4 regions of the Paenibacillus sp. GYB006 genome follow, and region 1 is predicted to be linked to each of the others. Evidence: predicted binding sites of a transcription regulator. Region 1 holds the regulator's gene; each other region holds the start of a gene.

Evidence for each region. The regulator Rex, encoded in region 1, represses fermentation and respiration genes when NADH is low (regulators of the CRP and FNR family bind a similar motif). The targets are predictions, from matches to a motif close to TTGTGAAATATTTCACAA.
Region 2: a site for Rex is predicted at 3,345-3,362, ahead of PV403_RS09560 (formate/nitrite transporter family protein). Genes of this name have one in related genera too.
Region 3: a site for Rex is predicted at 6,796-6,813, ahead of PV403_RS08465 (cytochrome ubiquinol oxidase subunit I). Genes of this name have one in related genera too.
Region 4: a site for Rex is predicted at 3,567-3,584, ahead of pflB (formate C-acetyltransferase). Genes of this name have one in related genera too.

Annotation. Positions count from the first base shown of each region.
Region 1 is NZ_JARBDA010000002.1:12,396-20,079, reverse strand. Features, by position in the region: gene PV403_RS05560 (cell wall elongation regulator TseB-like domain-containing protein) at 1-296, opposite strand, end outside; gene PV403_RS05555 (amidohydrolase) at 326-1,627, opposite strand; gene PV403_RS05550 (redox-sensing transcriptional repressor Rex) at 1,614-2,273, opposite strand; gene dinG (ATP-dependent DNA helicase DinG) at 2,307-5,186, opposite strand; gene PV403_RS05540 (tetratricopeptide repeat protein) at 5,325-5,954, opposite strand; gene panD (aspartate 1-decarboxylase) at 6,048-6,431, opposite strand; gene panC (pantoate--beta-alanine ligase) at 6,424-7,320, opposite strand; gene panB (3-methyl-2-oxobutanoate hydroxymethyltransferase) at 7,322-7,684, opposite strand, start outside.
Region 2 is NZ_JARBDA010000003.1:166,613-174,296, reverse strand. Features, by position in the region: gene PV403_RS09575 (glutathione peroxidase) at 1-139, shown strand, start outside; gene PV403_RS09570 (MFS transporter) at 230-1,480, opposite strand; gene PV403_RS09565 (FAD-dependent oxidoreductase) at 1,880-3,241, shown strand; gene PV403_RS09560 (formate/nitrite transporter family protein) at 3,410-4,258, shown strand; gene PV403_RS09555 (MFS transporter) at 4,733-5,974, shown strand; gene PV403_RS09550 (GNAT family N-acetyltransferase) at 6,184-6,678, shown strand; gene PV403_RS09545 (hypothetical protein) at 6,775-7,011, opposite strand; gene PV403_RS09540 (GNAT family N-acetyltransferase) at 7,193-7,684, opposite strand, start outside.
Region 3 is NZ_JARBDA010000002.1:678,586-686,269, reverse strand. Features, by position in the region: gene PV403_RS08485 (GDSL-type esterase/lipase family protein) at 1-404, opposite strand, end outside; gene cydC (thiol reductant ABC exporter subunit CydC) at 723-2,498, opposite strand; gene cydD (thiol reductant ABC exporter subunit CydD) at 2,500-4,269, opposite strand; gene cydB (cytochrome d ubiquinol oxidase subunit II) at 4,269-5,282, opposite strand; gene PV403_RS08465 (cytochrome ubiquinol oxidase subunit I) at 5,269-6,678, opposite strand; gene PV403_RS08460 (response regulator transcription factor) at 6,911-7,552, opposite strand.
Region 4 is NZ_JARBDA010000007.1:79,184-86,867, forward strand. Features, by position in the region: gene PV403_RS16615 (ABC transporter substrate-binding protein) at 1-180, opposite strand, end outside; gene pflA (pyruvate formate-lyase-activating protein) at 371-1,120, opposite strand; gene pflB (formate C-acetyltransferase) at 1,168-3,429, opposite strand; gene adhE (bifunctional acetaldehyde-CoA/alcohol dehydrogenase) at 3,852-6,464, opposite strand; gene PV403_RS16635 (Crp/Fnr family transcriptional regulator) at 6,780-7,502, shown strand; gene PV403_RS16640 (hypothetical protein) at 7,582-7,684, opposite strand, start outside.

The sequences.
Region 1 (7,684 bases):
CTATTTTTACCACTAACTGGCTTATGATCCATTCCGAACTGGACCCAGACCATAATCGGCTTATTCTCGCTGCTCATGCCTTCGATCGTCCAATAAATCGATTCTTCTCCCCAAACCGACTTTTGTGTTTTTGTAACGGACGTAAGCTGTGCCTGTTGCTCTGCAATCGACACCGCGAGGTCTCTTTCCGCCCACTGATCTTTCATTACGTAAACATAAAATTGATAAATCCCAAATAAAATTAGTAATACGGTAAGAATACTAATGTATATCCATTTTTTTCGATTCCTTCTCAAGGCGGGACTCCCTTCTCACCCTTGGTCCGTTAGCGGGCTTTCAGTCCTTTAAATGCAGATTCTGCTTCTCGCTTAATACGTTCTTCATCTAAAGTAAGAGCTTCACCATCTTTTAACAACTGTTTGCCATCCACCCAAACATGTTTTACGTCTTTAGCACTTGCCGAGTATACAACATGAGAGATCAAATCTGAATACGGCAAAAAGTGCGCCTGATCTAAATCAATCGCTATAAAATCTGCTTTCTTGCCTACTGCAAGCGTCCCCGTGTCTTCAACATAGATCGATTTTGCTCCATATTCCGTTCCCATGCGAAGAGCTTCTGTCGCTGGAACAGCCGTTGGATCACCAGAGACTCCTTTATGGATAAGGGCAGCCAGACGCATCTCTTCAAACATGTCCAGATTATTATTGCTTGCAGGTCCATCCGTTGCTAACGATACAACAACCCCAGCTTTTAATAGATCCGGAACTCGAGCTACACCGCTGGCAAGTTTCAAGTTGCTTCCTGGATTGTGAGCTACAGCAACATTATATTTAGCAAGAATTTCAATTTCTTCGTCAGTTAAATGAACCGCATGCGCCACGAGGGATGGACGTGAGAAGAAGCCCAATTTCTCTAAGTGAGCAACCGGACGGAGCCCATAATCTTTCACGTTCTGTTCTACCTCTGCCTTTGTCTCAGACATGTGTGTATGAAGCGGCAGGTCCAAGTCATGTGCTGCCTGAACAAATTTTTCAATAAACTCAGGACCACATGTGTACGGTGCATGAGGAGACAGCATCGTGGTAATTCTGCCACTCGCTTGTCCGTTCCATTCCTTAGCAAAAGAAGTCGCTTCCGCAAGTTTAGAAGCTCGCAGTTCATCTGAACCGAATCCAATTACACCGCGCATCAGGCTTGCACGTATTCCCGACTCCTCTACTACCTTAGCCACTTGATTCATCTGATCATACATGTCAAGAAAAGCGGTTGTCCCCCCTTTAATCATCTCAAGGATCGACAAGGACGCTCCCCAGTATACATCGTCTGCCGTGAACTTCTCTTCCATTGGCCACATTTTTTCTTGAAGCCAAATTTGGAGTGCAAGATCATCCCCATAACCTCGCAGAAGAGACATTGCAGCGTGACCGTGCGTATTGATTAGACCAGGAATAAAGAGTAGATTATTCCCGTCAAAAACGGTCGTTTCTTCTTCACCCTCAGGGAGTTTCTCGCCTATGTAGACAATCTTATCATTCTCCACAAGCATATAACCTTTAACGATTCGCCATTCTGGATCACTAACTGCAAATTGTCCATTCTTAATAAGCCATTTATGACTTTTCATCTTCTGTTTCTTCCTTTCCTTCTTCGCTTTCCAGATAATAAGCAAGGCTTAATAGATCTGTTGTGAAATCGGCCGTATGAATCCGAATATGCGGCGGAGCTTTAATAATAATCGGTGCAAAATTAAGTATAGCCTCTATACCTGCTTCAACCATGCAATCCGCTACACGCTGAGCTTCAAAATCAGGCACCGTAATGATCCCAATCCGGATATTCCGTTCTTTCACTGTATCCTGTAACTCTTCCATTGGCTGTACCGTAAGTGTATTAATCATCGTTCCAATTTTTTTATCATAGGAGTCAAATACGGCAACAATCTTCATATTGTCTTTTACATAGCGGTTATAGTTAGATAAAGCTTGACCGAGATTACCTGCCCCGACGAGGGCAACATTGATGACTTGATCAATTTTGAGAATTTGACGGATTTTATCAATAAGATAAGCGACGTCATATCCGATTCCCTTCCGTCCAAAATCGCCAAAATAAGCTAAATCTTTACGGATTTGAGCTGGATTTAGATCCAGTTTAAGCCCGAGTTCTTGAGATGATACCGTTGTAACTTCTCTTTTGTATAACTCCTGCAGATAACGCAGATATACGGGCAGCCGACGAACGACTGCCTCTGAAATTTTATCCGACTTCAATGTTAACTCCCCCTTACATCAAAACACAATTTCTTATGTTCCGTCTGTTTCATTATTCGTTTCATGTTCCATCAGCCATTCACTAATCCTTGGAACCATCTTCTCCGTAACCATATGTTCCATTTTTGGACCTGGCAAGGAGTACAAAAAGTACTTTCCATAATAAGATTCAATAACCCTTGTATCGTAAACGATAACGATACCTCTGTCCTGTGCTGTACGAACGAGCCGTCCGAAACCTTGTTTGAACCGGATCACTGCCTGCGGAACAGAAAGTTTCATAAAAGGATTTTTCTTTTCTTTTTCCAAAAGTTCGCTTTTCGCTTCCACCACCGGATGGCTAGGCGGCTGGAAAGGCAGTCGCACGATCGCAAGGCAAGTTAAAGCTTCTCCTGGAATATCTACACCTTCCCAGAAGCTGCTTGTTCCGAGCAAAACAGAAGCCTTAGCCTCTTGGAACCGACGAGTAAGTTTTGTCCGGCTGCCTGTATCTACTCCTTGTCCAAGCACCGTGATGTCACTAGCTGCAAGTGCTTCTTTTAGTGGTTCATGCACTTGTCTCAGCATTCGATAGGATGTAAACAACACTAACATCCTGCCTTTGGTAGCCTTCGCTGTCTCTGCAAGTGAAGTCACAAGCATACTTACAAAGTGATCATCCCCTACACTTCCTTTTACGCTTGGAAAATCGCGTGGAATGACAAGAAGTGCCTGATCCCTATAATTGAATGGCGATGGCAGCAAGGACGTCATAAGCCTGCCCTTTTCCTGCGCTTCCGATAGTCCCAGCTGATCGATCATAAACTGAAATGACTTGTCTACAGATAACGTAGCAGAGGTCAGAATCACACTGTGTTTTTTATCAAAAAACAGTTCCTTCAAATGTGAACTTACATCGACAGGAACTGCGTATAGCTGAAGGGACTTACTTCTAAACTGACCGCTTGCTTCAAGCCAGTATACGGTGCCTGTATCGTCAAGCCGCATAAAGAGTCTCAAATTATCCCTAAGCTCTGCTAAGTCTCTGACAAGACCTGTGATATCCGTAATCAGACTATCTGATGCATAATCGTCTAGTTCTTCTCTCACTTCTCCAAGCAGCTTATCTGCTTTGCGCACCATTTCGCCTACTGTGACATAAAACTGATTTTCATGTTTTGAGATTTTGTCCCATGCTTTTGGCTTCGCCTGCGGCTTCAGTCTTAGTGAAAACTGTCCTGAGTCTCCCGGCGCAGCATCCATTCTCTCTGGTAACAGCTTAAATAACATATCACTCAGTGTATCCCATTCTTCCTTCGCTTCCAGAGCAAATGGGAACAACTCGTCAATAGCTGAAGTCCATTCCACGTATTTCTCATGTCCTGACTGATTGATTTGTTGACGAAGTGCAGGAAATTGACCGTTACGACTATCCTTAAACAGTCTCGTTAGAGTATGGACCACTGAGAAATATTTCATATGCATCCCCAGATGTTTACCAGCTACGTCTTCTAGATGATGAGCTTCATCAATCACTAGATAATCATAACTTGGAAGCAGTTGATGGCTGGCTTTCACATCTGTAAACAGTTTCGAGTGATTGGTAATCACAACATCTGCAATCCCCGCTTCATGACGCGCACGATGATAGAAACATTTTTTGAACCACGGACAGCTCCGTCCTAAACAGGATTCAGATTCGCTTTGCACGGTTTCCCAGAAATCTGTTCCCCGGTGGCTTAAGTTTAGTTCTTCATCATCTCCGGTTTCTGTTTGCGTGAGCCAGACGAGCATCTGAGCAGCAGTAAAAACATCTTCTTTGGGTGTAGCAAATTCTTTATTATTCAGCTTCTGTTCAAACTTACGCAGACAAAGATAATGACCACGACCTTTGAAGATCGCTGCTTTAAAAGGAAAAGGAACGACTTTTGTTAACAGAGGAAGATCACGTTCACGCAATTGTTCCTGCAGGTTTATGGTGTGTGTACTTACCGTAACCTTAGTCTCCTGCTTTACACTTTGGTAAATAGAAGGCAACAAATATCCGAGTGATTTACCTGTTCCTGTTCCCGCCTCAATCAATAAATGCTTGTCCTCATAAAGAGCTTTATTGACTTCGTCAAACATCATATTTTGCGCTTCCCTTTGTTCATAGTTGGGAAGTTTTTCTTTCAAATTCTGTTGAACCTTCTCCATATACTCGCTGAACGACTCATTTTCCAAAGGGTTCGGTGCACGCTCGTCCCGTGGCGGAGCAATCGTAGACCAATCATCAATGGCCAGCGCAAGTTGCCTGTAGTATTTCTGACCATCCAGATCCTGAATCGGCTCGCTTTCCTTCTCTGTCAGCAGTCCATCCAAAAACCAGCCGAAATCACTTTCCTCTGCAGGAAAGAGGTCCGAGAGACGCTGCAGTGTAATCAAAGGTAAGCCTCTCAGTTCGTCAATGCTTTTAAGAAATACATGGGCGGTTGCCAGTGCATCGCTATCCGCTTGGTGCGGTCTGTCATGTTCAAATCCAAATTCAGTTGAAACATAACCCAGCTGGTAAGAGGAAAGCGAAGGAAAACAAACTTTTAAAAGGTCCATCGTATCCAAAATACGGCCTGTAAACGGCAGGTATCCGCATCGATCTAACGCATTTTGCAAAAAGTAAAAATCAAAAGCTACATTATGCCCAACGAGTACAACGTCATCTAGCAATGGAACAAGTTCCATCATCATTTCTTCAAGATGAGGTGCATCTTTGACATCGTCGTCCGAAATTCCAGTAAGTCCAGTTATAAAAGGTGGAATGGGAACGCCGGGATTGACATAAGAGCTGTATGTCTCTTTTATACTTAAATCATGATCTATTATGGTAAGTCCAACCTGGGTAATTTCACCATCAGACTGGGTACCTGTTGTTTCAAAATCAAGCACGGCAAATTTCATTACAATTAAACGTTCCCTTCATCCAGTCTCTTTAGTAGCATAGCAAAAAAAAAGACTTTTGAACATTAGAGCACAAAAAAAGGACGATGCCAAATGAAGAGACATCGCCTTTTTGATGCACTGCCTTTTGATGCATCTCTAGGAGAGAGCAAGCAACTGGGTTCCATAATGGAGTTTTCCGCTATTTGATCTGCATGCTTCCAGATTATACAGCGGCTCTTGCAAACTAGGATCAAGCTTTAGAGAAAGTGCAAAACAGGAAAGAGCTTTCTCGAGATCCGTATGTTTGGCATGGATACAGCCAAGTGCATTATATGCCAGCGCTTTTAATCTCGGCTGATCGCTGTTCAGCAAAATTCGATTCAGTTCCTTTGCAGCGACATGTGTTTCTTCTAAATGAAGATACGACACAGCTAAGTACAGACGAGACATTAAACTTTCCGGGTACAATTCAACGACTTTGTTAAATTCTTCAGCCGCGTGTTTGTACATAAGAAGTTTAAAATAACCCTGTCCTTTGACAAAAGATTGAAGCTTAAGTTCCGGAATCATGGTAAAGGGATCCGTTCCGCGGAACAAACCGCTTTCCCGTATCCGAGCCATCTTTTCTTCGAATGACATCCACTCATCCATAATTCCATCGCTCATCTGTTTTAGCAAATTCCACTTTCGTAACAATTCCTGTTTCTTAACGGCAGGTGCAGCAGAATAATACTTCTCAATCTCGTCAAGCGCATCATTCATTTCGGCGAATAAATATTGAAACATGGCTTGCATCCCACCCTCGGTAAAATGGATTAGTGCAGTAACCTAATCACATTTTCTGCGTAATGGGCAGTTTTCATTCCTTATTCCCATGGATTACATGATCGTGGCGTGAACTTCCTGTTGAACGGTTTGAACCGGTTTATTCGCATCATTAACAAACACGACGGTTGGCTTATGACTTGCCATCTCCGCTGCATCCATCATCGCATAAGAGATAATAATAACCGTATCTCCCGGCTGAACGAGACGAGCTGCTGCGCCATTGAGACAGATCGTTCCAGAACCGCGTGGTCCAGGGATGACATAAGTCTCTAGTCTGGCTCCATTATTGTTATTCACAATCTGTACTTTCTCGTTCTCAAAAATATCCGCTGCTTCCATTAGATCGCGATCAATGGTAATACTTCCTACATAATTCAAATTTGCTTCTGTTACAGTTGCACGATGTATTTTTGATTTCATTAAAGTTCTAAACATGCGAGACCACCTTCACTTTCTGTAAACGATGATTATCGATCAGACGAGTTTTGCCGAATTTAACGGCTAATGCCACAATTACATCTTCTAGATCGGTAAGCTTGTGTTCCTCACCTAGTGGTTGTAAACCGGGAAACGTCAAAATTTCCACATAATCAATTACCGCAATTGGTGATTTTTCGATTTCTGCAATAACCAGGCTGCGAAGCTCACCAATGGTAATATCAGCACGTTCTTTACTTGCTTTCTCAGCAAGAGCAAGTGAACGTGACAAGCAGAGTGCCTGCGAACGCTCCTCACTGCTTAAATAGACGTTACGAGAGCTTAAAGCCAGCCCATCGTCCTCTCTCATGATTGGGCAAGGAACAATGGTTACAGGCATATTCAAATCCGCAACCATTTGCGACAGCACTGCAACTTGTTGTGCATCTTTCATACCAAAAAATGCGAAATCAGGCTGAACTATATTGAAAAGTTTGGCGACAACCGTAGTTACCCCGTCAAAGTGACCTGGACGAGAAGCACCGCATAGGCCTTCTGTCAGGCCAGCGACTTGAATCGTCGTCTTTGTAGGCTCTGGATACATTTCTTCAACCGAAGGAATAAATACAATATCTACTCCTTCTTTTTCAGCTACCGCAAGATCTCTCTTCTCATCACGCGGGTAACTTTCGAAATCCTCATTCGGACCAAACTGGATCGGATTCACAAAAATACTGAGCACAACAATATCGGTTTTGTTTCTTGCTTGTTTCATCAAACTGGCATGACCTTCATGCAGGAAACCCATTGTAGGCACAAATCCAACCGTTACTTCCGGTTTAGAAATCTGCTTTTTCATCCCTGCAATTTGAGATCTTAGTTCCTGAATACTACGAACGGTAATCATCTTAATTATCCACCTTTGCTTTACGATTTCCGTATAGCGACTCAACGACACCGTCTTCTGCAGTAAATACATGTTCCTGTGCTGGGAAAGATTTCTCTTTTACTTCTTTCACATAGTTTGCAATACTCTCACGAATAATGGACCCTACATCACTGTACGTTTTAACAAATCGTTTCGGAATATAAGGAGAAGCATACTGAACAATATCATGGAACACAAGAACTTGCCCATCGCACCCTCGACCTGCACCAATACCAATGGTTGGGATGCTAAGCTCACGAGAGATTGCTTCCGCTACTTCTTCGGTTACCAGCTCAAGTACTACTGCAAACGCACCCGCTTTTTCTAGAGCCTTAGCGTCTTC
Region 2 (7,684 bases), on a different contig from region 1:
ACCTGGCAGCGGAGAGAGCAGCGACATTCAGTGGAACTTTACAAAGTTTGTAATAGATCGTAATGGGGAAGTTGTGGAGCGTTTTGAACCTAAGCAATCTCCGGAAGAGATGACAGGACTTATTGAAAAATTATTATAATGGCTGCTTTTAGATTTCATCAATGATTCCCTTGAAAAAAGATATAAGGAAAGCATCATGGGTTTGTCCATGATGCTTTTTGGTTTACAATTACGACCTCTGCTTGAGATGAGTCTGCTGCCTCACCGTGATTCGTTTCGGTTTTGCAGATTTGATCATGAGATGGAGGTTACTGTTGCGAATAATAAGCCATGCGGCTACAAGCAGTGTCAAGCCATTTAAAATGAAGATCCAGCGGATTGGCAGCCAGATGCCGAGTAATCCACCTACAATGGGTCCTGCCATTGTAGCCAGCTGTGAGGCCGATTGATTCAAACTAAACGCCCTTCCTCGAAAAGAAGAGTCTGTAGTTTCTACAATAAGTGCATTAATCGTGGGATATACAGCTGCAAAAAACAAACCATATCCGAAACGAAGGGCTCCAAAACCGATATAGTCACTCACAAAGAATTGAGCGATGTTTCCCAGTCCACCGCCGATTAGCCCAATAATAAGTACTTTGGCGTAGCCGATTTTTCTCCCGATTTTACCCCAGCGAGGAGCCATGATAATTGTAGCGATCCCGACTGAAGAGAAGATGATGCCCGAAGTCAGGGAAGCACTGCTTTTGTCGACACCCATCTCCATGACGTACACGGTAAGCAGCGGTTCTAAAATCATGACAGAGAACGTAGTTACTGCCATAACACCAAGCAGTGCCATAAAGGGTTTGTTGGCAGACGCTTGCTTAATGTCATCTCTTACTCTGGAACGGGGTGCGGAACGATCAAAATTATGCTCCTTCACAAAAAAGGTAGCAATCAGAGCGGAGACAAGCACAATGATTGCAGAAAATAAGAAGGCGTTCCGGTTGCCATAATAGTGACTAACCACACCCCCGATGAGTGGACCAATGATACTGCCTGTCGCACCAGCAGTGGACATAATCCCAAGCGCATATCCTGTCTTTGCTTCTGGAGTATTGGTAGCGACAAGAGCAATGGATGCGGGAACAAATCCAGCCAGCAACCCTTGAAAGATTCGTACAATAATAAACAGGTAAGGGTCATGTACGAAGTAGTTGATCAGGTAAAGAAGGGAAAGGGCGAAACCAGACCTTATCAGCATCGGTTTCCGCCCATATTTATCAGCTAAGGAGCCCCAAAAGGGAGAAATGAGTGCACTGGCAAGGAAGGTAATCCCAAAGGCTACGCCAGACCATAATTCGAGCCTATTTTCTCCGATGCCAAGTTCTGTATTCATAAAGATAGGTAAGAAGGGGATAGAAATCGAATAGGCTGTACTGCAAAAAAAGACACCGATCCAGAGTACAGCGAGATTTCGTTTCCAAGGGAAATCCATCGAGACACGTCCTTTCGCTTGAACGACCCTCCCGGCCAATTTGCATGACAATAAAATGCGAGGTCGTATAATCAATAAGTTAGCCTTTATTCTACTCCTAATATTTGTAAAAACAATTTAAATATTGCTCATAAGGAGCTCAGTGAGTGCAGAATAGCCAAAAAATCTTGGAAAAATAATAAAAAGGGGCTTGCAATGTGAAAAAGATCACATTATAATCAGGATATAAACATTAGTGAATTAAATCACAATTTAAAACCAATGCCTGAGAATCTATAGAAGATCGTCAGGCGGAAGCGAACACATATCCATGAATTTTTTATAGCTTATTTAGTGAAAGTTTTCACAATTTAAAATCAATGTGCTTTTATATCATTTATCTCTAGGAGGAACTCTATTATGAAAATTGCTGTTGTTGGATGTACACACGCAGGTACGGCTGCTATTGTGAATACGGCTAAACTTTACCCCGATGCTCAGATTACGGTATACGAGCGTAATGATAATATTTCTTTTCTATCTTGCGGTATTGCGCTCTATGTTGGCGGGGTAGTGAAGGACCCAGATGGTTTGTTTTACTCTTCTCCAGAGCAGCTGAAAGAACTGGGAGTCGAAACAAAAATGCTGCACGAAGTTACAGACATTGACACAGAGGGTCGTAAGCTGACGGCACGCAACCTAGAAACAGGCGAGGAAATCACAGACACGTACGATAAACTGATTATGACAACAGGTTCTTGGCCCATTATTCCAAACTTTGAGGGGGTTGGACTAGAGAACGTACTCCTGTGCAAAAATTATAACCATTCCAACAAGATTATCGAGAAATCAAAAGATGTACGTCATGTGACCGTCGTCGGTGCAGGATACATCGGTATTGAACTCGTCGAAGCATTCCAAATGAATGGGAAAGAAGTTACTTTAATCGATGCAGAAGATCGAATTCTAAATAAATATCTTGATACTGAATTTACGGATCGTATCCAAAAATCACTTACGGATAAAGGAATTGAACTCGTTCTCGGTGAGAAAGTAAGCCGATTTGAAGGGCAAGATGGAAAGGTCACTGCGGTCGTAACCGATAAAGGAGAATACCCTACGGATCTAGTTATCCTTTGTATCGGATTCCGTCCGAATACAGCATTACTCAAGGGTAAAGTGGATATGATGCCAAATGGAGCGATCCTTGTAGATCGTTATATGCGCACAAGCAACCCTGATATTTTCGCAGCAGGGGACAGCGCAGCCATCTATTATAATCCAATTCGTCAGAATGCTTATATTCCACTAGCAACGAATGCGGTTCGTATGGGCATGCTTATAGCTCGAAATCTGGTAAACCCTACAATGCCATATATGGGTACACAAGGGACATCAGGAATTAAAATTTATGAACAGAATATTGCAGGAACGGGAGTAACAGAAGCTGCGGCAAAAGCGGCAGGCATGGCGGTCCAAGCGGTTACGATTGAAGATAGTTATCGTCCTGAGTTTATGCCTACTGCGGAGAAAGTTCTTATAAAAGTCATCTATGAGACAGAATCCCGCCGAATTGTGGGTGCTCAGATTATGAGTGAAGTCGATTTAACACAGTCAATCAATACAATTTCCGTATGCATTCAGAATGAAATGACGGTAGATCAGCTGGCCTTTATCGACTTTTTCTTCCAGCCTCACTACAATAAACCTTGGAATTTCCTTAATACAGTAGGGCAAGCAGCACTAGAGCCGGTACCAACTAGAGAGACAGTATCTGTATAACAAGAACCGTCCGTACATCATTGTACGGATGGTTTTTTTTATGCTGAAATATGTCCAGGAGTTATGAAAATATTGCACGTGTGATTTTAGTAACAAACTTGAGTTGGGAGAAGATTTACAATAAACCTAAGATACTTAATCTATAGGTGAAAGGAAGTTATCCCGACTATGGCAGCATTAAAACCGGCAACAGTTGCTGAGTTAACGGCGGATACGGGTGAGCATAAAGCACATAATCCCGCTATAGTGGTTTTAATATTAGGTTTTTTAGCAGGTGCTTACATTGCCCTAGGATATCTATTGTATATACGAGTGATTGCTGCGGCCCCTGAAGCATGGGGGAGTATGAATGGACTCATTGGAGCGCTTGTTTTCCCCATCGGACTTACGCTGGTCTTGATTGCAGGCGGAGAGTTGCTCACTGGGAATATGATGGCATTATCGCTTGCTCGGTTGGCGCGTAAAATTACATCGCGAGAAGTATTTTGGAATTTAACACTGGTTACAATTTCGAACTTTGTAGGGGCTGTTTTTGTAGCGTACTTGTTTGGTCACGTACTGGGATTGACAGGCCAAGGTATATACCTTGATAAAGTGGTGGATTTGGCAGGACATAAAATTGAGGAGTCTTTTCTGCAAGCTTTTGTTTCTGGTATTGGCTGTAACTGGCTGGTTGCTCTAGCCGTTTGGCTTTCTTATGCTGCGGATTCAATGAGTGCTAAGATTGTTGGAATCTGGATTCCGACAACCGCTTTTGTCGCTTTAGGATTTCAGCACGTTGTAGCTAATATGTTCCTTATTCCCGCAGCGATTTTTGAAGGGCACTTTACTTGGGGGCAGTATTTCATGAACTTTATTCCTGTCTGGCTTGGAAATCTGACGGGCGGAGCCATCTTTGTAGCTGCAGCATATTATGCTGTTTATCTCCACAAACCAGCTAGTACTTCAGTAACGAAAGAAGAGGCAGAGCCTCCTGTGAGTTCGAGTCCAGCAGCAATGCAGTCCATTACTGAATAATGTCTTACATTACAAAAAATAAACGCAGGAAATTAATTTCATAATATGAAATTAATTCAGGACTAAAAAAAATCCGCCATGGCCAGATTCGGGGGAACGAAACCTGTTCATGACGGATTTTCGGGAGTGGTCCATGATATGGCATGTGGAGGAGGTCTTTTGCCTGTCTCATAATGCCTTGATCTTCATTACCCGCCCTTATATAGGGTGAAACATCAGAGATTAAAAATTTTCTCATGATACCTTCTAAGCATCAGTGAACGGTTCAAATCTGTTCACTGGTGTTTTTTTTTACTTTTTTGCACATCGATTATGCCAGCGTACGCAGAAACTTTGCTTTACGAAATCTCATGACAGAATTATCATAAAGGATATGTTTGGAACAAACTAGAAAAATGTAGAAAGATGCAGAAAAATGCAGAAAGATAATGATCTAAATTCATATGCCAAATAGACTTCATAGGAGAACCTGACATGAGATGGCTCGATACGTATCCAAAGGAAATAAAAGTTTTTTTGATTGCTAGTCTGGTTAATTCAACAGGCAGTTCGCTCATGTGGCCGCTGACTACAATGTATGTATTCGATGAGCTGGGCCGGAGCATGACACAGGCTGGTTTTGTTATTCTGATTCAATCCATCGGCGGTATTGCCGGTCAGCTTCTTGGAGGGGCGCTGTATCACCGGGTTGGTGTGAAGAAATTGATTGTAGGAGCACTTCTATTTAATGCGCTAGGACTCTTTACACTGCCTGTCATTAGTCAGACTTGGTGGCTGTTCGTCACCATGATGGGGCTGATTGGACTATTTAACTCGATGTCGCTGCCGGCGATTCAAGCATTTGTCGGTTTTCGATTTGCTGAGCGGCGCGGAGAACTGTTTAATGTCATTTATGTGGCACAGAATATCGGGGTTGCGCTAGGGACGGGACTCAGCGGTTTTTTGGCAGACATCTCGTATCATCTGAGCTTTATTGCGAACGGAATTACTTCAGCCGGATTCGGGCTATATTTCTTTTCTTATCTAAGTAAGGTCGATCATCAGCAAGGCGAAGTTTATGTGCCTAAGAAACAGATTTCTTCCCAGATAAAAAAGGAAAGCACCTGGCAGTTACTGCTTAATCTGCGGCTGTATTTATTTCTCAGTTTGGGTACGCTTTTCATTCTGCTCGGTAATTCGATCTGGAATACAGGGGTGTCGCCGTATATCATCTCCGAAGGTATGGAGAAGAAAGCTTACAGCTTGCTATGGACATTAAATGGAATTCTTATATTTGTCGCTCAACCTGTGACTTCCTTTCTTAAAAAGACGATTGCTTCTACGTCCACTGCCCAAATGACAGTCAGTGCCGTGCTTTATACTGCGGGTTTTGCTGTCATTGCTCTATTTCAACATTATCCGGGTATGATTCTGGCCATGATCCTCATAACGCTTGGTGAAATGCTGATCTCTCCTGCTACACCTGCTTTCATCTCTGATCATGCGGGAAAGGCGGCACCTTTTTATTTGGGTGTCTCCGGTGGTATTGGTGCGATAGGAAGAGTCGTTGGTCCTTATGCAATGGGCGTCATGTTTGATGCCGGGGGACTAGCTCCCGTTGCCTTTTTTGCAACGATTACGGCAGGAATCAGCATTATTATGTTTATAATTCATGCTCGTATGAATGCTGCCAGAGTGCTTGCTTATGAGCAGGGAGAGCAGCATACTACTTTTTAGTTTTTATAAACCACTTGTGCTAAACCTATTACGGTAGAGATGCGGCTATCGGACAAGAGTCGGAAAATGTCATCTTTTAACACCTTATGTCTCGGATTTTGTGCTGTATTGTCTAGTGATGTATAGCATGTGGTAGAATAGGAAAAATACATTTAATTGAATCAACGTTATGAAATTGATTCACTTGCAAGAAGAAAGGTAGATCGCAGATGGTATTAACCAGAGAAGCTCTGACGGTGCGCAGATCGAACCTACAGGATGCAGCGCAGCTGATGGAACTGGATGCTCTAATATGGAACGAGCATAATGCACCTGCACCCGTACTTTGGAAATCGAAAGAAGAATATTTACTGGCATCGCCGCCAGGAAATCAGTTCATTGCTCTGAAGGATAACAAGCTTTGTGGATATATTGGATATAGACCGCCTACCTCCTTGATCAGCAACAATCATGTATATGAGATTCATATTGCGGTACATCCGGCTTATCAGAGGCAGAGGATCGGCAAGTCACTTATGGACTCGATGATCGAACATGCGAAACGTGAAGGGATCCGTAAACTTCGTCTGCGTGTTTTATCCAGCAACCTTGCTGCACTTGCTTTCTATAAACAGTGTGGGTTTGTGGAAGAGGGAAGGCTCAGCTCAGAGTTCTACATCGCAGGAGCGTATGTTGACGACATCTTAATGCGGTATATGCTATAACCGCCAACCAAAAGAGGCTAACCTAATTGCCAAGGTCAGCCTCTTTCTCATTTGTATGAAGTCTTGTTCTAGTTCAAAGAGACATACTGGAACATCTTAATTGTTATTTTGCTTATTTGAATGGTCTGAATGATCTGTTTTCTGCCGGGTTATAGCTATGTTTTGTTGTCGACCTGCTGTACTTCGGTTATCGATAATGGAGTGCTGTGATTTCTCTGTGTTTGAAGCGGGTTGACCGCTGCTGGCATAAGGACTGGTGCTGACAGCCATCCCAATGGTTAACATCATGGCAAACGAGCTTGACATGACCCAATTCGATACTTTGTCATTCATTAATAATACCTTCCCTTCATTCGCGGCTATTTAAAGATAACCCAATAGAATGAGTGAGGCATGAATGCAGCCTTAAGACTAGATAAAATATAAAAAGCATTCTGCGTAACCGAGCGGGTTAGCAAAATGCCTGTATACATCATAATTCATCTTTATATGTAGGAAACGTAAGCGTTGCTGATTAACGAAGTAATTTCCACTCACTCTGGAGCATGCCGTATACAGCATGGTTTACATAGCCGAGCGGTAATTTCTCTGCTTGACGGATAATACCTTCAAGAACAAATCCGAGTCTTTCTGGAACCCCGCGGCTGCGATGGTTACTCGTAGCACAGCGAATCTCCACTCGGTTCAGATCCAGATCCAGCAGTGCATAATCAACCAGAGCGCGGCAAGCTGAGCTCATGATCCCTTGCCCCTCATGAACTTTACCAAGCCAATAACCAATACCTACGGTACGATTATGCCAATCGATCTCATGAAACCCGATGACACCGGCAAGTTCACCTTTTACCCAGATTCCTGCAGTAAAGCCGCCGTTATCCGCCGCTTGGCGAATCGCATTTTTGATAAACTGAACGGTGTGTGTTTCTTCTGTTACATTATCCACCCACGGAAGCCATTCCCGAAGCCGCTCACGAGATTTATCTGTCAAACTATACAAGGCTCCGGT
Region 3 (7,684 bases), 670 kb from region 1:
GGAGGAGCTTGAATACGAAAAGCCATACCATAATGATTATAATTGTCCTTTTCATACTTCGGTTCAGCATAAAAACTAGGCTCTGTAATGAAGAAACCTGTACCATCCGAGGTAATCTCTTCGGTATGCACTTCCCGTGCTGGCATCGCACTGGTCTGCTCTATAAAGCCATAACCTGCCGATGCGTCATATAGAGGAGCACCATGTTCTTCATCATACACAACGGCCTTGTATCCAGGCATATCTTGATTAGTAAAGTTAAACTTATACTCATTTTCAAGTGATATTGGAGTCTCACCCCCTATTAAACTCGTTACAGGACTTGCGTTCGCTACACTCGAGATCGGAACAAAAAAAGTGGTAAGTAAAATGGTGGACAGTGTCCAAATCTTGAACTTTTTCAATCAATACACTTCCTTCCTGAATTCTCGAACCTTAGCCTTGACTTTGTCTCTCCCTAATTTTTGTAAAGTTCACCACCTTAGAATACTATTTTCGACTTTGATTTAATTCTATATTTTTGAATAATTACCTTTATCAATAATATTTGGATGGCAGTATCAACATGTCTGCTTACTAAGGAATAGAGAACAGTCAACATCCATTTCTATGATTAGTGTCACAATAAAAAAGAGAGCGTAATGATAATTATCATTCGCCCTCTGAAATCTCCAGATCTATATGATCATCATGCCACATCTAATAATCGTACAAAGCTTTTATCACAATAAATAAGAAAAATGATCCAATTCGTATAGATTACGATATCGTTCATTTGCCATCAGTGTTTGATGGCTTCCTCTCATTTTTACGAAACCATCCTCCATAAAAATAATCTCATCCATTTGTTCAAGTCCTGCCAGGTGATGAGTGACCCATACAAGTGAACGATCCTTCAATAAGTCGAGTATGGTAGCAATCAATTTTTTCTCAGTAATCGGATCTAATCCAACGGTAGGTTCATCTAATAACACAATTGGACGATCTTGGAGCAATACACGTGCCAGAGCAATACGCTGCCTTTCTCCACCCGAAAAACGGCTTCCTGCCTCATGCATTGATGTATGAATTCCTTGTGGAAGACCATCAATAAGACGATCAAGCCCTACCATCTTTATTACCTCATGTATTTGCTCATCATCAGCGTCTGGACATGCCAATTGTATATTATTGGCAACAGAAGTATCAAATAGATAAGGAGACTGGTTCAGAAAAGAGAATAATCTATTCTGGTTCGCCCCAGCAGCATCGCCATTTATGAGTACGCTGCCTTCCGACGATAAGATCGAACCTTGGATCAGCTGAAGAAGAGTTGACTTGCCAGAACCGCTTCTTCCTAGAATCGCAACTTTTTTTCCTTGAGGTATTTGTAAGTTTACCTGACGAACCGCCCATTCTTTGGACTCTGGATATCGAAAGCCAACCTCCTGCAATTCAAGCATAACAGACGCGACATTATCAAAGTATTGCACTTCATCTTGATCTGCATCATAATTCATTATCTTAGCTACCATGTTAGCGTCTTGTTCCATCTGCTCGATTCGTTCGATAGACCTGCGATATTCCGGAAGTTCCATGATGGCATTACTCGTACGAAGCAGCGTATCCATTAACGGAAAGGCAACTAAGCCAAACGCAGCAATCCATACAACGTCAAGCTTTCCTGCTTCAGCAAAAGTACCAGCCCATAAAGTCATACAAATGATAACCAGACCAGATAGGCTATAAACAAACCAGTTCAGACGCCAGTCATATCTTCTTAAATATTGATTGATACGCGCAGATGCTTGCTGTGTTTTCTTGAACTTTTCAGTAAATAAGCGGGACTGCCCGCTCATAACCCAGTCAGTCAATCCTAATACGGCATCGGTAAGTTCCTGATAAGAACGGCTGCGCCGATCTTTCCATTCCTGTCTTCGTTTCATTGTACTGAAAAGTGCAATACATGGAATGATAAATGCGAGAAAACCTACAAAACATCCTATCAATAAAGCGAACTTCACATCATACATTCCAAGCGCAACAATGCCAACGCCAAAGATTAAAATGGAAGAACACAAAGGTAGAAGTGCTCTTAAATATAAATTTTGGAGCCGCTCGATATCCTCTGCTAACAGCCCTAACACTCTACCCGTACTAATACTGCGCCGAACCGTCAGCACATGGGGTTCAATTGTTTGATACATTCTTACACGCATTCGCCCAAGCACCTTTAAAATGGTACTATGGCTCAGCAACCGTTCTGCGTACTGGATAACCCCTTTACCAAATCCAAAGGTTCGGACAAGTATAATGGGTACATAGATCATAAGTATATTTTCCGGACGCAGTGCAGCTTTTGATATAAGTGCGCCTGCTGTATACATCATGGCAGCGGCACAGCCTGCGGATAAAAAGGACAGAATAATGATAAGCAAAAACAGCCCTGCGTATTCCTTAACATAGGGAGCAACCCACGATGAATGCTCTTTCCTTTTCTTTTGTTTGATGTTCTGCATTTTATGTGCTCACTACCCCTTCTTCCACTCCAGCGCTCCATTTTTTCTTGGTTACCCAGGCATTAGAAGTTCCGCAATCTGTAAGCTCACCGTTGTTCATAAGCCATACATTTTCCATCTCTTTCATCCAATGAAGACGATGTGTAGCAAGCAGCAGATGTTTGCCTGCAAGCAGTTTTAGTATCGTTTGCTTTAGTTCCCACTCGGTTTCAATATCAAGGTGAGAGGTCGGTTCATCCAAAATAAGAATAGGTCGCTTGCTGAGCAAAGCCCGTCCTAGAGCAATCCGCTGTGCTTGTCCCCCGCTAATACTTCTGCCGCCTTCCCCAATTGGTTCATGAATGCCTGAAGGCAGTGCATCAATAAGTGAACGAAGCCCTACCATATCAATCACTTCCTCCGCTTGCTCGGTAGTAGCATCTGGACAATAAAATCGCAAATTATCCAGCACCGATTGGCTAAAAATATGAGGATGTTGCGGAATAAGAGCGACTTGCTGCTGCCACTGCAACCGTACATCTCCTTCAATCGTGATTCCATTTACCTGAAATGTTCCCTCTGTTGGTTCGATTAATCCTGCCAGTAAGTGCAGCAAAGTCGTTTTTCCAGCACCGCTCATGCCGATCAAGCCTAATTTAGCTGTCTGTGCTGAAAAACTCGCCGAAATTCTATTTAATACAGGATGCTCATTCTCCCCCGTAACGACTACATCTGACAATGAAATCGAAAGTCCGGAGGACAACCGAAATGGATCTGCATCAAACGGCTGAACTCTCTCCCTATGATTAGGTTCAAGCTCTGATTTCTCTTTCATATCTTTTCTATTCGAATCTAGCGTATTTAGCATATTTCTAATAGCTTGCCATGCTTCACGTCCATCAAGCGAAGCATGGTAGTCGGAACCGAGCATTCTCACAGGTAAAAACACCTCAGGAGTCAGCAAAAGAACGGTGAGGGCTGCTGTAAAACCCATAGATCCATCAATGAGTCTGATCCCCAAACTTACTGCAACCATAGCAATAGATAGCATGCTAAAGAAATCAAGAGCAAAAGATGATAAAAAAGCAACTCTCAATGTTTTCATCGTCGCTTTTCGATAATTGTCGCTGACCAAGTGAATCGTCTTCCCATGATCTTTGCTTCGTCCTAAATACTTTAAGGTCTTCAGACCGCGAAGCGCATCAGTATAGTGATGGGACAACATTCGATAAGATGTCCATTGTCGCTCAGCCTGTGTTTTTGCTGCAAGTCCAAGCAGAATGAAAAACGTAACAAGAAGAGGTAAGGTAACCGTTAGAATGCCGCCCGATATAAGATCAAGATTCATGGTCCATCCCCAGAGTACGAGTGTCAAAACCATCATATCTACAAACCTAGGAATTGATAGCTCCAGATAAGTACGAACCTTGTCTACCCCTTCCATGACCAGCGTAATCTTCTCCGCACTGCTGCCAGAAGCAAGCTGTATCTCACGTTGTCCAAATATACCCTCAATCAGCTGCTCCCTCATTCTCTCTGTTGCTTCCTCCGCAAACCGCCCAGATACTTTTCGCTGCATCCAGACGATGGTGTATCTAGCAATGAGACAAACCAAAAAAAGAATGAGTGGCTTATAAGCCGATTCTAGTGGATGTTCTTGAAATAACATGCTGATTCCTTGGGCAAGAAACAGAGCTTGACCTATAATAGCTGCACCAAGGAGCAAAGAAATCAGTCCAAGGACAGTCAGATGAATTTTAATCCCTCGTAAAGTGAACCATGATTTGTCCATTAGTGCTCCGCAAGCTCCTTCTCAGATACTCTTTTACGGAATACATAATAGCTCCAGCACTGATAACCGAGTACGAATGGAAGGAAAATAGCGGCCACTATCGTCATCGATTTCAAAGTATACGGACCAGATACCGCGTTGTAGATGGTAAGATCGAAGGCACTGTCTAAAGAGCTAACCATTACACGTGGAAACAGTCCAATAAACAAAGTAGCAAAAGTGAGTACAACAAGAAGGCTTGTCGCGATAAAGCTTTGTTTCTCTAGTTTTTTTCGTAAAAATAATGCAGCCAGTACAAAAATTACAGCGCCTAGAATAATTGCTGCGATGAGCCAGCCGCCGCGTTTTGTATACAGATCCGTGGAGCTAGAAGCAAGAAGTGCCAACACAGCAAGAAATACTGCTGTGATCGGCAGCGTAATTAATGCATATTTACGTGAACGTTCTCTGAGTTCCCCTTCTGTACGCAGGGAAATGAAGACAAGTCCGTGAAGCAGACATAACATAACCACTGCAAGACCAGCCCATACGGTAAAGAGATTTACCAGATTTCTTCCTTCGATTGCAATATTCATATCACTACCAATGGGTACACCTTGAACAATGCCGGCAAGAATCATACCCATAAGGAATGGTGTTGCTAAGCTTCCGATCATGATACTAATATCCCATATTTTGCGCCAAACCGAACTACTCATCTTATTACGGAATTCAAAAGCCACACCACGTAAAATCAGTCCTAGCAAAATGAAAGTAAATACGAAGTAATAGCCGCTTAGTAAAGTGGAATACCAATGAGGAAATGCTGCAAACATCCCCCCAATCGCTGTAATCAACCAAACTTCGTTCGCATCCCAGAATGGCCCGATGGTACCAACCAGCATTCTTTTTTCGATATCATTTCGAGGCAAAATGCCGAGGGACATGCCCACGCCAAAATCAAATCCTTCGAGAAAGAAAAACCCGACAAAAAGAACAGAAATCAGTAAAAACCATAAATCATTCAGTGACATGACGATCTCTCCCTTGATGTGTATATGGATCCTCTATCGTCGGTATTGCATTGTCATCCTGATAAGGACTCTTACGAGCTTCACGCACGAACAGGAATGCTAAAACACCTAGTAGGATTAGGTACAGACTCGTAAAGGAAATGACAGAGAACAGAACCTGATTACTAGTGACAGAAGTGGATACAGAGTCTTCAATTGTTAACAGACCAAAAACGGTCCAAGGTTGGCGACCAATTTCTGTCATAATCCATCCAGCAGTGTTACCGATAAATGGCAGTGCAATCGACCAAAGCATTAATTTCAGGTACCAAGGACGTGCTTGATCGAGACGTTTGCGCATCGCAAGATAAATACCGTAAAATGAAAGCAGAATCATCGCAGTTCCGCTGGCAACCATAATTCTGAAACTCCAGAATGTTGTTCGAACAGGCGGTATGTAATCACCTGGTCCATAAGTTTCTTCATATTGTGCCTGCAGTTCATTCATTCCTTGAACAGAGCCGGAAAATTTATTGTAAGACAAGAAGCTCAGCATATAAGGAATGTTAAGTTCAAATTTATTTTCTTGATTTTCTGTATCGATCAGAGCGAATACAGTCCAAGGAGCAGGATCATCACTCGTTTCCCAAAGTGCTTCACTTGCTGCCATTTTCATAGGCTGTGTTTCAACAAGATATTGAGCTTGTCCATGACCGAACATCGCTACACACATCGAGGAAATCCCAGCGATGATAACTGCTGTAGTAAATGAAGATTTAAAAAACTCCACGTCTTTTTTGCGAAGAAGTTTCCAAGCACTAATACCTGCAACCAAGAATCCACTAGTTGCAAACGCAGCAAAAATAGTATGAGGGAACTCCCACAATACTTGTCCGTTCGTAATTACTGCCCAGAAATCTGTCATTTGTGCTCTTCCGTCAATTACTTCATATCCAACGGGATGCTGCATGAAAGAATTCGCCGTCAAGATCCAGAATCCAGAGAGCATTGTACCGATGGCTACGAGCCACATACACATCAAATGCAGTTTCTTAGGAAGTTTATTCCATCCAAATACCCAGAGTCCGATAAATGTAGATTCCAGAAAAAAAGCAAGCAAAGCTTCAATCGCAAGCGGTGTACCAAATACATCGCCAACAAATCGTGAAAATTCCGACCAGTTCATTCCAAATTGAAATTCTTGCAAGATACCGGTTACCACTCCGAGTGCGAAGTTGATCAGAAGAAAATGTCCCCAGAATTTAGCCATTTTTTTGTACATTTCTTTTTTTCGCACAACGTACATGGTTTCCATAATGGCTATCATCAAAGATAATCCAATGGATATCGGCACAAATACAAAGTGCAGAATTGTAGTTGTAGCAAACTGAATCCTTGCTAAATCAAGCACATCCATGATGTACTACTCCCTTCTAGTGTAAATAACTACAACATTATACCTAGGAGTGAAGAATCACACATGGCTCGATAGGGGGATAAGAATTGACAAATAGCTGACAATGAAATGACAACTTTGTGAAATAAATTACTTACTTTGACAGGTAGTGACCTTCATCATATCTTTTTATAAAACATGACCAAATTAACATGCCGCTTTACTAAAATAAATCAAAAATCATAGCAGTGCCTTAGATAAGTCCTTGCTCCACAGCATACCGGGTCAGTTGGACTCTGTTTTGAACTTGAAGCTTTTGCAGTATATTCTTAAGATGATTTTTTACCGTATATTCCGAAATTTCATATCTTAAAGCAATCTCTTTATTCGTCAAACCTCTAGCCACTTCATATAAAATATCCCGCTCTCTTGAGGTAAGGTGAGTTATCGTTTCCTTTCTTTCTGTAATATGCACTTCTTTCAAAATTTCGTATGCTAGTTCTCTACTTAGAGGTGCTGCTTCATTCATTACGCAGTCTAAATATTCGAGCGAAGTGGATTGATTGAGGTTCTTAAGCAGATAACCTTGAGCCCCGTATTTAAGTGCTTCAAGCAGATTCAACATATCAACAGATACCGTAACCAAAACGATCTTAATAAAGGGATAACGCGCTTTAATATGTCTTGTGGCTTCAAACCCATTCAGTTCGGGCATTTCAATATCCATAAGAATAAGATCTGGAAGCTTTCGTTCCACAAATTCGATAGCTTGTAAACCGCTGGTGGCTACACCAATGACTTCAAATCTCTCCACTGATCCTAACATCTCACATATTGCGTTCCTTGCCTGTGCGTGGTCATCAACCACCAGAACTTGGATTTTCGTGGTGTCCATTTAGGTCCCTCTTTTTCTCTCTTTGTTATTAACATCTAGGTGCTTCATCAATCTCGCTTAAAAGGCTGCCGTTATACCGGCAGCCTTTTATCATTGTGCTAAGTATGAACCTATTCGTCAAGAAGAAAAAGC
Region 4 (7,684 bases), on a different contig from region 1:
CCCAACTTGCGTATGACGCAGTGTCATTTCAAAAGGTTCCGTAGAAGCAGCCGGCGGTGTTTCCCCCGAAGTACCTGGGTCGGCAGCTGGTGGTGTTTCTTTACCACTACTACACGCTGCCAGAGTTAGTGATGCAGCAAGCATAATAGACATCATCGAACCAAATTTTTTCTTCAACATTTTGTGACCCTCCCCCTAAGTCCCTCTGTCCTGGATGAAATTTACATCCGCTTTACAATTTTCATTATAAAACTTTTTATTTCGAACGTAAGGACGACATTTTAGTAATGGAGGGATAAAATCTTCGAATAACAAAAAAAGATCTCCCTACGAGTTAAAGTAAGGAGATCTTTTAAATATCTTAAGTTTTTTAGTAAGAAAAATGAAGATTCTGTGATTCCGTACGTCCTTCTTCAATAATGCGGTATGCACGATCCACTTCTTCCTGTGTTGGAGATGGTACTCCTTCTAGCGGGTACTCTTTGCCTAGAAGTTCCCATTTATAAATACCCATTTGGTGATAAGGCAGAATCTCGAACTTTTCGACGCCTTTCAGTGTCCCGATAAATCGTCCCAAGTTACGCAAATCTTCTTCATCATCATGAATACCAGGTACATATACATGTCTAATCCACATTTTCTTACCATGATCTGATAACCAGCGTGCTGTCTCCAGCATCCGTTCATTGGATTTTCCAGTCAGCACTTTATGCTTTTCATCATTGAAATGCTTTAAATCAAGAAGAACCAAATCCGTTGCATTAATTAATTCTTCTATACGGTTCATATCATTGAATCCATTGCTATCCAGTGTGGTATGAAGGTTCCAACGTTTTTTCACTTCTTGAAAAAGGCTTGCTACAAACCCTGCTTGAAGTGTCGGTTCTCCACCAGAGACCGTCAGACCACCACCAGAACTTTTATAGTAATTCAAGTAAGGCTCAATTTCACTTAGAACTTCTTCCAGTGTCATTGTCTTCCCGCCGTCAAGTGCCCAGGTATCTGGGTTATGACAATACTGGCATTTGAGATGACAGCCTTGCATAAAGAGCACAAAGCGGATGCCTGGCCCATCGACAGTGCCGAAAGTTTCCAATGAATGAATATGTCCTTTTATCATCATTTCATCATCCTTCCACGCACCCGCTTGTGCGTACTTATTTTTACTTACATGCTGCCGTGGAACGTACGGTTGATAACATCAAGTTGCTGCTCTTTCGTCAGTTTGATGAAGTTAACCGCATAACCGGATACACGAACTGTAAGCTGCGGATAATCTTCTGGGTGTTCCATTGCGTCAATCAATTGTTCGCGGTTAAATACGTTAACGTTCAAGTGATGCGCGCCACTTCCAAAATAACCGTCCATCATGGAAGTCAGGTTTGTTTTTTGGATTTCTTCTTCTTTACCCAGCGCTTTTGGAACAATGGAGAACGTGTTAGAGATTCCATCTAAGCTGTGCTCATATGGCAGTTTCGCTACCGAGCTAAGACTTGCGAGTGCACCTTTTTTATCGCGTCCATGCATTGGGTTCGCACCTGGTGCAAATGGTTCGCCTGCTTTACGTCCATCTGGTGTAGTTCCTGTTTTCTTACCATATACAACGTTAGAAGTAATCGTAAGAATGGATTGCGTAGGCATCGCATTACGATAAGCTTTGTGCTTACGAATCATCGTCATGAACGATTCAACCAGTTCAACAGCGATTTGGTCTACACGATCATCGTTGTTACCGTAGCAAGGGAAGTCGCCTTCGATTTCAAAATCAACTGCAATACCGCGCTCGTCACGGATTGGACGTACTTTTGCGTATTTAATTGCACTCAAGGAGTCAGCTGCTACAGACAGACCAGCGATACCGCAAGCCATTGTACGCAGAATGTCGCGATCATGCAGCGCCATTTCAATACGCTCGTAGCTGTATTTATCATGCATATAGTGAATCACATTCAGTGTGTTCATGTAAAGTTTAGCCAGCCATTCCATCATTGGTTTGAAGCGTTTCATGACTTCGTCATAGTTCAATACTTCAGATGTAATTGCAGGATACTCAGGGCCAACTTGCATACCCAGTTTTTCATCCACACCACCGTTGATTGCATACAGAAGTGCTTTTGCTAAGTTTGCACGTGCGCCGAAGAACTGCATTTGTTTACCAATACGCATTGCGGATACGCAGCATGCGATACCATAATCGTCACCGTAGATTGGACGCATCAGATCATCATTTTCATATTGAATGGAACTTGTTTCAATCGAAACTTTCGCACAATACTTTTTGAATCCTTCTGGCAGTTGTTCAGACCAAAGTACAGTTAAGTTTGGCTCTGGAGCTGCACCAAGGTTATACAAAGTATGAAGGAAGCGGAAGCTGTTTTTCGTTACACGAGTTCTTCCGTCCATACCCATACCACCGATGGATTCAGTAACCCATGTTGGGTCTCCACTGAACAGTTCGTTGTAATCTGGTGTGCGAAGGAATTTAACAATTCTGAGTTTCATTACAAAATGGTCTACAAGCTCTTGAGCTTCTTGCTCAGTAAGTGTTCCTTCTTCCAGGTCACGTTCAATGTAGATATCAAGGAAGGAAGATACACGACCAAGAGACATTGCCGCACCATTTTGTTCTTTAATTGCTGCAAGGTAAGCGAAGTATACCCATTGGAAAGCTTCTTTCGCATTACGTGCTGGGCCAGAGATATCAAAACCGTGCATTTCACCCAGTTGTTTCAGTTCTTGCAGTGCACGAATTTGTTCTGAAAGTTCTTCACGAAGACGGATGATATCTTCATCAATCACATCAACTTCAAGTTCATTTAATTCTCTCTTTTTATCTTTAATCAGGAAATCCACACCGTAAAGTGCTGCTCTGCGGTAGTCACCAATGATACGACCGCGGCCATAAGCATCTGGCAAACCTGTGATAATCCCTGCTTTACGAGCATTTCTCATCTCTTGGGTATAAGCGTCAAATACCCCTTGGTTATGCGTTTTACGGATGGTCGTAAACATATCAATAATTTCTTGTGGAAGTTCGAAACCATATGCTTTACAAGCGTCTACCATCATGCGAATACCGCCGAAAGGTTGGATAGAACGTTTGAACGGAGCATCCGTTTGAACCCCTACAATTTGTTCTTTCTCTTTATCAAGATAACCTGGTTTGTGAGAAACGATAGTAGAAGGTGTATTTACATCTACATCGAGAACTCCACCATTTTCTCTTTCTTTTTTGGTAAGATCCATTACGATCTCCCAAAGTGCTTTTGTATTTTCAGTTGCCCCTGCCAGGAAACTTTCATTTCCTTCATAAGGTTTCAAGTTTTTTTGTAGAAAGTCATTTACATTTACTTCTTTTGTCCATTTGCCTTTTTGAAAGTTTCTCCAACCGGACTGTACACTTTGCACATCTTTTTCGGTTACCGCCATGGTAATCCCTCCAATAACTTTTGGTTTAATCTGGACTGATTGAGAGGACAAGGCGTGAAGGAAGGGCCTGGTCCGAACAAAATCCATGAAAACTGTACTCCTACTAACTGTAAAACTGTTACTACAGCTGTCACACTATGTGACTATTTTCACTTCCTTGCTAGTTATAACCCCTTCTCTTCACTTTTCAAGGGAAGCGACTGTTTCATGGAACTGCTTTACACCTTGAATTATAGAACATATCTCACACCTACTCTGTGATATAAATCACATGGTTTAAACTGTTATTCTATTTTTATTTCTCTGTTATAGTCGGTCGGCAGATCGGTAAGCAACATGAATTCATCCCCTTCCTCCCTTTTATAAAAAAAACCGAGCTAACCAGGATTATTCCCTCTCAGCTCGGCTATTTTTATCATTACTTATTTATCAAAATTACCATAGAAAGCATTACGGTACACATCAGCGAGTTCTGTTACCAGAGGTAACTTCGGATTAGCTGTTGTACATTGATCTTCGAATGCGCGGTCTGCCAAATAATCTACACGGGATTCGAAATCTTTAGCATCAAAACCTAGTGCTTGGAACGATTCTGGGATGCCAAGTTTTCTGTTCAGATCACGAATAGCTTGAATTAAGCTGTTTACCCCTTCTTCTGTTGTGCTTGCAGGGAGTCCCAGAATTCTTGCAATTTCAGCATAACGTTGATCAGCTACAAAGTGTGCATATTTAGGGAAAGATGCAAATTTTGTTGGTTTTTTCGCGTTATAACGAATAACATGCGGCATCAAGATTGCATTCGTACGTCCATGAGCAGTATGGTACTGTCCTCCCCATTTATGGGCAAGGGAATGGTTAATTCCAAGGAATGCATTTGCAAACGCCATACCTGCAATGGTCGACGCATTATGCATTTTTTCTCTAGCCAGTTTATCCCCGGTAAGTGCAGATGCTTCGAGATATTCAAATACAAGCTGGATGGCTTTAATTGCAAGTCCGTCTGTATAGTCATTCGCCATTACTGATACATATGCTTCAATTGCATGGGTAAGTACATCCATTCCTGTATCAGCAACTGCTGTTTTAGGCAAACTATAAACGAACTCAGGATCTACAATTGCTACATCAGGCGTAAGCTCATAATCAGCCAGCGGATATTTCGTGTTGCCATTGTTCTTGTCGGTAATAACCGCAAACGAAGTAACTTCAGAACCCGTACCCGAAGTGGTTGGGATTGCAACAAATTGTGCTTTTTGTCCCAGACGCGGATATTTGTAAATCCGTTTACGAATATCCATGAATTTTTGTTTTAAGTTGTGGAAACTTGTATCTGGGTACTCGTAGAACAGCCACATTGCTTTAGCAGCATCCATTGGCGAACCTCCGCCAAGAGCAATAATACAGTCAGGTTGGAATTGATTCATTAGCTCCGTACCGCGTTCTACTGTTGTTGTCGATGGATCTGGCTCTACATCAGAGAATACTTCAATGGCAACAGGCACACGGCGCTGACGAAGGTAATGTTCTACTTTTTCCACATAACCGAGTTTTACCATCATTGGGTCAGTAACGATGAGAATACGGGAAATGTCCGGCATTTTGGCAAGATATTGAGTAGCACCTTTTTCAAAGTACACTTTGTTTGGAACTTTAAACCATTGCATATTCACAGTTCTCCGCGCCACCCTTTTTACGTTAATTAGATTGACTGCTGTCACATTAGAAGAGGTCGAGTTACGACCATACGATCCGCAGCCGAGGGTAAGGGAAGGAATATTAGAATTGTAAATATCACCAATGGCCCCATGCGTCGAAGGCGAATTTACCAGAATACGGCATGTTGGCAGACGATCTGCAAAACGATTAATCACATCATCATTATTGGAATGAATAACCGAAGAGTGACCCATTCCGCCAAAAGCAACGATTTCAGCTGCACGTTCAATCCCTTGTTCTGCTGTTTTTACTTTGTAGCAAGCAAGTACCGGGCTAAGTTTTTCTGCGGAAAGCGGGAATTTCGGACCTACACCGTCAATTTCTGCAATCAGGATTTTTGTTCCTTCTGGTACATGGATTCCACACATTTGAGCAATCTTCACAGCAGACTGTCCTACAATTTTTGGATTGACAGCGCATTTGTCAGCCATAATAGCTCCTGCTGTAAGTTTCGCTGTTTCTTCTTTAGATACAAAATAACATCCATTGTCGATTAACAATTTTTTCACTTCATTATATACCGGCTCTTCAATGATGACAGCTTGTTCAGATGCACAGATCATTCCGTTATCAAAAGATTTAGACAAGATCAGATCATTCACCGCTTGTTTCAGGTCAGCTGTTTTTTCAATGAAGCAAGGAACGTTACCAGGTCCTACACCAAGTGCTGGTTTACCACAGCTATATGCTGCTTTTACCATAGCACCGCCGCCTGTAGCAAGAATGAGCGCAATATCTGGGTGATTCATCAGTTCGTTTGTTTTTTCCATAGAAGGTGCTTCAATCCACTGGATACAATCTGCTGGTGCTCCTTCTTTGATCGCTGCGTCTCTTAAGATGCGTGCTGCTTCACGGCTGCAATTTTGTGCAGATGGATGGAAACCAAAAATAATCGGATTACGTGTTTTGATAGCAATAAGTGCTTTAAACATCGTAGTGGAAGTCGGATTTGTTACAGGTGTAATCCCCATAATTACGCCGACAGGTTCAGCAATCTTTTGGCAGTTTTCAAATTCGTTGTCTTCAATGACACCGACTGTTTTATCGTATTTAATTCCGTTATAGATATATTCTGTAGCGAAAATATTTTTAATAATTTTGTCTTCATAAACACCGCGTCCTGTTTCTTCTACAGCGAGTTTAGCCAGGTGCATGTGTTTGTCTAAACCTGCAAGTGCCATTGCCTGAACAATGCGGTCGATTGCAGCTTGATCTAGTTCCATAAATGATTCGAGAGCTTTCTTTCCTTTTAGTACGATTTCATTAATGTAATCCTTGGCAGTTACTCCCTTTGTTACTTCTTCTTTATTAACAGCCATGTGATTCATCCTCCTACCAAAATGTCTATATATTTTGTTTCTCTCTTTCTACGAGATCATAGTATCATAATAAAAATATAAAGTTTGTGATTATTTTCACATATTTTGTGAATGTCTTCACAAAGTTTACGGGTACGCCTTTCAGTAGTGAAATGAATCACAAAGTTTAGAATTTCGTCACAGTTTCCCTCTCTTCAAGGCCCAAAAATCATATTCATAAGTATATACTTGAGGTATTCAAAGACTTAAATCACATTAACAAATGACTGTTCTCATGTTAAGGAACTTATTTACGATAAAAGCTAGGGGGAAATCATGATGACTTATACAAATGTATTAGAAAAGACCGAAGGAAATACCAGTTGTTTTTCCAAGGAAAATTTGAACCGCCTTTTTGACTCCATGAAGGAACGAACTTTCCCCCAAGGATCTCATCTTTTCTGGGAAGGAGACACTGCAGATAAACTCTTCTATATAAAGAAGGGTCGGATTAAAGTCACTAAATCAACAGATGAAGGTAAAGAACTCATCATGTACATCCATCAAGATGGAGATATGACAGGTCATGCAGATCCCTTCTTCTCAAGTCGACACAGTTTCTCTGCAGAAGCGCTTGAGGAAAGTGAAGTTGGCATTATTGAAACCGCTGATCTTGAATTGTTAATTGGGTTATACGGTGACTTCGCAATTGACTTTATGAAATGGATGGGAATTTACCACCGTATTACACAGACTAAATTCCGTGATCTTATGATGTATGGTAAGCAAGGAGCTCTATGTTCTACACTGATTCGCCTCGGCAATACTTACGGTGAGCAACAAGCCGATGGAAGTATTCGCATTAATAAGAAATTGACGCACACTGACCTCTCTAACATGATTGGAGCTACAAGAGAAAGCGTAAACCGAATGCTCGGGGAGCTTCGAAAAAAAGGTTCTCTTGCTTATGAAGGTGGCTACATTATCATTAAAGAACTAAATTCTCTTCGTGAAATTTGCAGATGTGAACAATGCCCCATCGAAATTTGCCGTATTTAGAATAGAAAGAAGCCGGTTCCTCCCAGAGGAATCGGCTTCTTTCATTCTTCACACATTCTTTACGCGATTCTGTGTTTTACTAGATTTTCTCTACGATTTCAATCCGCACTTCATCACCTGGATCTAAAACCATATCAAGTCCATGTTCAGCAAGTTCCTTGTTATTCACCTTCATCATCCAC